Regions from separate parts of the Mycobacterium sp. NTMscope_Eco_3 genome, predicted to be linked through region 1. Evidence: predicted binding sites of a transcription regulator. Region 1 holds the regulator's gene; the other holds the start of a gene.
What was found. Region 1 encodes LexA, which represses DNA repair genes until DNA is damaged. Its sites were predicted from a motif close to CGAACANNTGTTCG; they were not measured.
Positions count from the first base shown of each region.

Region 2: the regulator LexA is predicted to act here: its motif matches at 2,467-2,480, upstream of cofD (2-phospho-L-lactate transferase).

Region 1 is NZ_CDRJYZ010000001.1:3,582,482-3,585,886, forward strand. Features, by position in the region: gene AC0KTM_RS16330 (peroxynitrite isomerase) at 1-249, opposite strand, end outside; gene nrdR (transcriptional regulator NrdR) at 295-759, opposite strand; gene AC0KTM_RS16340 (LysM peptidoglycan-binding domain-containing protein) at 912-1,406, opposite strand; gene lexA (transcriptional repressor LexA) at 1,700-2,413, shown strand; gene AC0KTM_RS16350 (LGFP repeat-containing protein) at 2,424-3,405, opposite strand, start outside.
Region 2 is NZ_CDRJYZ010000001.1:4,218,375-4,221,779, reverse strand. Features, by position in the region: gene AC0KTM_RS19425 (coenzyme F420-0:L-glutamate ligase) at 1-1,192, opposite strand, end outside; gene cofD (2-phospho-L-lactate transferase) at 1,189-2,190, opposite strand; gene AC0KTM_RS19415 (WhiB family transcriptional regulator) at 2,580-2,918, shown strand; gene AC0KTM_RS19410 (metallopeptidase family protein) at 2,935-3,357, opposite strand.

The DNA.
Region 1 (3,405 bases):
CAGCACCAGTTCGACGCGGCCCGGTTGCGGCACGCGAAGATATCCCGTCTCGGCGTGTAACGGCTTGCCGTCGGCCACCGCCTTGGTTTTCTGGGCGTAGGCCAGAAATGGTTTGCCCACATGGGCGAACGTGACCTCTTCGAGGTAGTCGAACGGCGGGATCGTCGGGTATTTGCCCGCACCCTGGCCGACCCAGGTGCCCAGGAGCGGGGCCAGGGCCGCGAGGTCGGGATGCAACTCAGGGGGCATGCACCGAGCCTAGCGGGCCGCCCAGCGAGCGCCCGGCGAGATCCGTCAGCCCGGAGTGGCCACTCCGCGGTGCTCACGAAGCGCCTGGATCTCGCGCTCGAAGTCGTCCGCGGATTCGAAAGAGCGATACACGGAGGCGAACCGCAAGTACGCCACCTCGTCGAGATCACGCAACGGCCCCAGGATGGCCAGGCCGACCTCGTGGCTGGGGACCTCCGGGGAAGCCACGGCGCGCACGGTGTCTTCGACCTGCTGGGCCAGCAGATTCAGCGCGTCGTCATCCACCTGACGGCCCTGGCAGGCCCGTCGGACTCCGCTGATGACCTTTTCCCTGCTGAAGGGCTCGGTGACGCCGCTGCGCTTGACCACCGCCAGGACCGCGGTTTCCACGGTGGTGAAACGTTTTCCGCACTCGGGGCACGACCGGCGGCGCCGGATCGCCTGCCCCTCGTCGGTTTCGCGCGAGTCGATCACCCGGGAATCCGGGTGGCGGCAGAAGGGACAGTGCATGACCGCTCCTTCACCGTGCCGACAACGGGGTACCGCAGAACTTTGAGCGTACCTGTGCGCTGACCTGCGCGGCTAACGGAGCCGCCGTCCGCGGGGCCGCGCCACGCGCGCCGGCCGCGTGCCGGGCCGGACCCGTTGTCGCACAACGGCCGTCAGCCGATCGGAGCGATCAGCGTTTGGCCCGCAACCAGCGTCGGCGAGTTCAGGTCGTTGAGCTCACGGATGCGGTCGGCCACCTGGGCGGCCGGCGCGTCGGGCGCCACGCGGTGAGCGACATCCTGCAGCGACTCCCCCGCGTCGACCCGCACGACGGCGAGCCGGTTCGGTACGGGCGCGGCCGAATTCGTCGAGTCACCGTTGAGTACCTGCCCGACATTCGCGACGAGACCCAGCCACAAGGTGATCGCCCCGGCGGCCAATGCCAGACCGACCGTCGTCAGCCACGTGACGGAGCGCCTGCGGTGCGGGGCGACCGACATCGCGACCCCGGTGCCGTAGTAACGCGTCGGCGCGCCCGCCGGCCGTGCCGGCGCGGGACGCCGCGAGCGGGCCAGCCCGTCCCTGCCGTACCGAACGCCCTGCACCGGTCCGTTGATCGGGCGCCGAAGACTGCTGGTACGCGGCGCAAGCGTGTGGATGATTGTCATCTGCGTTCCTCCGGTCAACTAGCTCTCGCTCGTGTGTTCGACTCTAATCGCTCGTGTGTTCGAAACCCGAACATTTGAGCGAAGCGTGTCGCACGAGCAAAACGCTAGATCACGCCACCGACAACTCCGTCGGCCTCTACCACTGTCACGAGGCACAAATACCCGATCTCGGCAAGAGTTACACATTTGTGATTCGGCCGATGGCGGCGTCTTTCCGGCCACGGCGCGCCGGGGCGACACGCAAGTCGAACACATGTTTGATTCTTGTCGGCGGTGCCGTTACATTCAGTGTCATGGGCGACAGCAACGACACTTCCCCGAACGACACCGGCCCGGCCGGAGCGGGCGGCCGGCTGCACTCCGTGGATTCCGCGCTGACCGAACGGCAGCGGACCATTTTGAATGTCATTCGCGCCTCGGTGACCAGCCGCGGCTATCCCCCGAGCATCCGGGAGATCGGCGACGCCGTCGGGCTGACGTCGACGTCCTCGGTGGCCCACCAGCTGCGCACGCTGGAACGCAAGGGGTATTTGCGCCGCGACCCCAACCGCCCACGGGCGGTCGATGTCCGCGGCGCCGACGACGACGTGGCGGCGCCCGCCACCGAGGTGGCCGGGTCGGATGCGTTGCCAGAACCGACGTTCGTCCCGGTTCTGGGCCGTATCGCCGCCGGTGGACCGATCCTCGCCGAAGAGGCCGTCGAAGACGTGTTCCCGCTGCCGCGTGAGCTGGTCGGCGAGGGCACGCTGTTCCTGCTCAAGGTGGTGGGTGACTCGATGGTGGAGGCCGCGATCTGTGACGGCGACTGGGTGGTGGTGCGCCAGCAGAACGTCGCCGACAACGGCGACATCGTCGCGGCGTTGCTGGACGGCGAGGCGACCGTCAAGACGTTCAAACGCGCCGGCGGTCAGGTGTGGCTGATGCCGCACAACCCGGCGTTCGACCCCATCCCGGGCAACGACGCGTCCGTGCTGGGCAAGGTCGTCACGGTGATCCGCAAGGTCTAGCGACCGGCGGCTAGTCGGCCCTGGTGAAGCCGTTGGCCAAGGCGACCTCTTCGCTGGACAACCAGATCTCGGGGAGCGTGTCCTGGTACAGGTCGCTGCCCGGCGTGTAATACAGGCCGTAACGAGCGCTCGCCTTGATCGGGTAGCCGTCGGGCGCCTGGTACGGGTCGTCGAGCGGCAGATGGATGGTCGGACGCCCATCCGGGCCCGCCAGCCCGTTGTCCGCGCCGTCTTCCTCGTCCGCGGCGGCGTGCCGCCCGCCGGATCGCTGCGCCGCGCCGGCGGCGAAGGCCGCGGCCTCGGCGGCCCCGGACACGTCGGGCTCCGCCGTGACACCCTCTTCGGGTTCGACTTCCGCATCCAGCACGGCGACGTCGGGATACTCATCCTCGGGGCCGGCGGTTTCCAGGGCACCGGTCACGGCCTCGGCGTCCGGCGGGGTGTGCGGAACGGCGACGTCGGGATACTCGTCCTTTGCGTACTCGTCCTCGACGTAGCCGGCGTCCGCGTAGTCGGCGTCGACGTAGGCGGCGTCATCCGCGGTCTCGGACTCGGCGACCTCGGGAACGGCGTCGGTGTAGTCGGTGTAATCGGCTTCGGCGTCGGGATAGTCGGCCTCCGACAGCATCTCCTCCGACACGACGGGGATGGAGTCGGTGTCGATCGCGTCGGGGTCCTCCTCCTCGAGCCCGTATTCGCTCTCCGTCGGAACCTGACGCTGCCAGCTGACCCGCGCGGTGGCCGCGGCCTCCGTCGGCCGCTCGGGTTCGTGCGACCCGCCGAGCGCGAAATGCTCGCTCGCGAGGTCGGGTTCCTCCGGCCCCCAGGGCGCGTCGGCCGCGTCATAGCCGTGATCGGGCGCGTAGCCGGCGGCATCCTCGCTCCCGGAGCGACGCCGGCGCCATGCGAACAGCACCCACACCAACACCACCAGCAGCACCAGGACCGGTATCGCGGCCAGCCACCACCACGAATGCCCGCCGAATTTGTTG
Region 2 (3,405 bases), 640 kb from region 1:
CCAGCCCGCGCACCGCCAGCGCGACCAGCAGGGCCTGCACGGCCGCCCCGACGGCCACGGTGAACATGGTGTGCTCGGCGTCGGTGCGGGCGGCGTCGGGATAGGAATGCGCGCCGTCGGGAACCAGGATCGGGATGACGACTTCGGGCGCGTCGTAGAGGATCTGGCCGCGCGCCACCCGGCGCTCGATGGCGTCGGCGGGCTTACCGTCGCCGGCGAGGTCGGCGCGCCACTTGTCCTTCATCCGATCCAGCAGTCGGGCCCGCGTGGCCCGGTTTTGCAGCCAGGCGAACCGCACCGGGCGGGTGTGGTGGGGGGCCGGGGCGGTGAGGGCCTCGGCGACGGCCGCCTCCACCAGATCGGCCGGGACGGGCTCGGCGCCGAACCGGCGCACCGATCGGCGCAGCAGCTGCGCTTCGCGGCGGCCCAGGTCGATCGCCTCGGCGGTGCCGAGCCAGAACAGGTCTTCGGTGCCGGGCCGCAGCAGGCGCCGCGCCGTCGAGCCGTCGTCGGTCACGGACAGTCCGCGCACCACCGCCACCGGCATCGCGGTCAATTTGCCCTTGACCAGATCGGCGGCCGCGGCGATCTCGTCGGCGACCGCGACCTCGGTGACCAGCAACTCGTTGCCGTGTTGGTCGAGCGCCCCCGAATAGCCATGCAGCACAGCCAGACCCGCCGCGCCCACCGCCGCGTCGGTCTGGCCGTTGCGCCAGGCGCGGCCCATCGTGTCGGTGATGACGACGGCGACCTCGACGCCGAGCCGCTCGCGCAGCGCGGCGCGCAGCGTGGCGGCGCTGCCGTCCGGGTCGACGGGCAGCAGCGCCAGCTCGTCGCGCCCGACGTTGGAGCCGTCCACGCCCGCGGCGGCCTGGACCAGCCCGATCCGGCTCTCGGTGATCAAGGTCTTGCCCTTGCGGGCCAGCACGCGCACGGCTTCGTCGTCGACCAACTTGCGCCGCAGCCGGTCGCGCTCTTCCGGGTCGCGGGGCGCCGGCACCAGCCGGCCCTCGCATTTGGACACCGCCTTGCTGGTGACCACCACGACGTCGCCGTCGCGCAGCCAGGGTGCCCCGGCGGCGACGGCCGCGCCTAGATCGTCGCCGGGCCGGAACTCGGGCAGACCGGCGACGGGCAGGATCTCGATCGCGGCGGCGGTGCCGTGCTCGCCGGGTGGAGCGTTGTGGGTCACGGCGCCACCCCCGCCAGCTCCAGCCCGGCGCGGACCATCTCGGCGGTCGCCCCGGGGTCGGTCATCACCAGCGGCACCGAGCGCACCGCCACGCCGTCGATGTCGGCTGAGTCGCCTTCGCTCACCAGCCAGCAATCCAGGATGCCGGTGCCCCCACGCGCGCCGTAGTGGCGGCCGACGGCCTCGGCGGTGGACTCGACGCCGATCACCGACAGGCAGGCATCGGCCATGCCGCGCAACGGCTTTCCACCGATGATCGGCGAGTAGCCGACGACCGGGGCCTTCGCCGCGCGCAGCGCGCCGCGGACGCCGGGGACGGCCAGAATGGCGCCGACGCTCACCACCGGGTTCGACGGGGCCAGCAGGATGACGTCGGCGTCGGCGATGGCCGCCGTGGCTTCGGTTGTGGCGGCTGCCTTTTCGGCGCCGACGAAGGCGAAGCTGTGGGTGGGCACCTGGGCGCGGTAGCGCACCCACCACTCCTGGAAGTGGATGGCCCGCCGGCTGCCGTCGTCGGGATCGGTTATCACCACGTGCGTCTCGCAGCGGTCGTCGGTGACCGGCAGCAGCCGCGCGCCCGGTTGCCAGCGGTCGCACAGCGCCGTGGTGATCTGTGACAGCGGGTAGCCGGCGTTGATCATCTGGGTGCGCACCAGGTGGGTGCCCAAGTCGCGGTCGCCGAGTCCGAACCAGTCCGGCTGCACCCCGTAGCGCGCCAATTCCTCTTTGGCGTGCCAGGTTTCGTCGCGGTGCCCCCACCCTCGCTCCGGGTCGACACCTCCACCTAAGGTGTACATGCAGGTGTCCAAATCGGGGCAGACTCGCAGTCCGTGGATCCAGGCGTCATCGCCAACGTTGACGATCGCCGTCAGCTCGTGACTGCCGGCTTCCGTGTCTGGGCGCCGTAGCGTGTGAAATTGACCCAGTCCGAACAACTGTTGAACCCCCAGCAGGAAGCGGGCGCCACCAACCCCACCGACCAGAACGGTGACCTTCACTTGAGCCTCACACAGCACGACAGTACTGCCCGTCGACAGCGCGGTGGCGGGCCCGTCGGGGCTGCCTCAAAGTTGGGCTTCCCCACCACTTGTGGGGAAGTTGGGGGCTATGTGATCGACACGCCGACGGCCCAAAGCAACAGAAACGCCGAAATTCGATCACGAGATGGTATGGAAATTCGCCGAAGTGCTTGACCCGGCAGATCAACCCGTGTCTAATCACATCAGTGTCATTTCCCGGTTGGCCGGCCGACTCCGGTGTCGCAGACCGAGATTCGATCACTTGTTCGAATTGTCTGTACATCAGAACAGTGGGAATCAAACACTCTCTCTCCAATCAAGCTGAGGAGGCGGACGACCGTATGTCTTACGAAACTTTTCGAGGCGCCATGGCGAGCACGCCGCACACCCCGATCGACTCGGCGCCGGACCGTCCCGCCCGGCCGCACCTGACCGTGGTTCCTGATGCGCCAGTCGCATTCGAGCCCGAGCCGTTGCCGGCGCCCGTCGCCGACCAATGGCAGGACCGAGCGCTGTGCGCCCAAACCGACCCCGAAGCCTTCTTCCCGGAAAAGGGTGGGTCCACCCGCGAGGCCAAGAAGATCTGCCTGGGCTGCGAGGTGCGCCACGAGTGCCTCGAGTACGCGCTCGAGCATGACGAGCGCTTCGGCATCTGGGGCGGTCTGTCCGAACGCGAGCGCCGCCGCCTCAAGCGCGGCATCATCTAAACGCCGCGCACCGTAGTTATTCGTCGTCGATCGTCGGATCGATGACCGACGGTTCAACGTCGAGATAGATGGCCACCTGGGCCACCAGGATCTCGTGCAGCAAGTCGCCGAGTTCGACTGTGTCCTTGGCCCTTCGCTCAATTGGCTTGCGGAACAGCACAATTCGCGCCCGCGTGGAGTTGCCGCGGATGTCGACACCGGCCGGGATCAACCTGGCCAGGGGGATCGGTCCGTCGGCGATCACCTCGGGTGGCCACTGCACGCTCTCGGGATCCTTGGCCGCGATCCGCGGAATCTCATCGACCGCCACGTCGAGCTCGGTCAGCCGGTCCTGCCAGTTCCGCTCGATGGGTTCGTAGGCCTCCAGCACCGCCATGTCGAACCGCTCGGCGCGGCTGCGCCACCCCGGCACGCTGGGGGGCAGCAGCGGGCCGCGCATCTCGCGACCCCTGCGGAAGAGTCGATGGGTGACCGGTCGGCGCGGAGC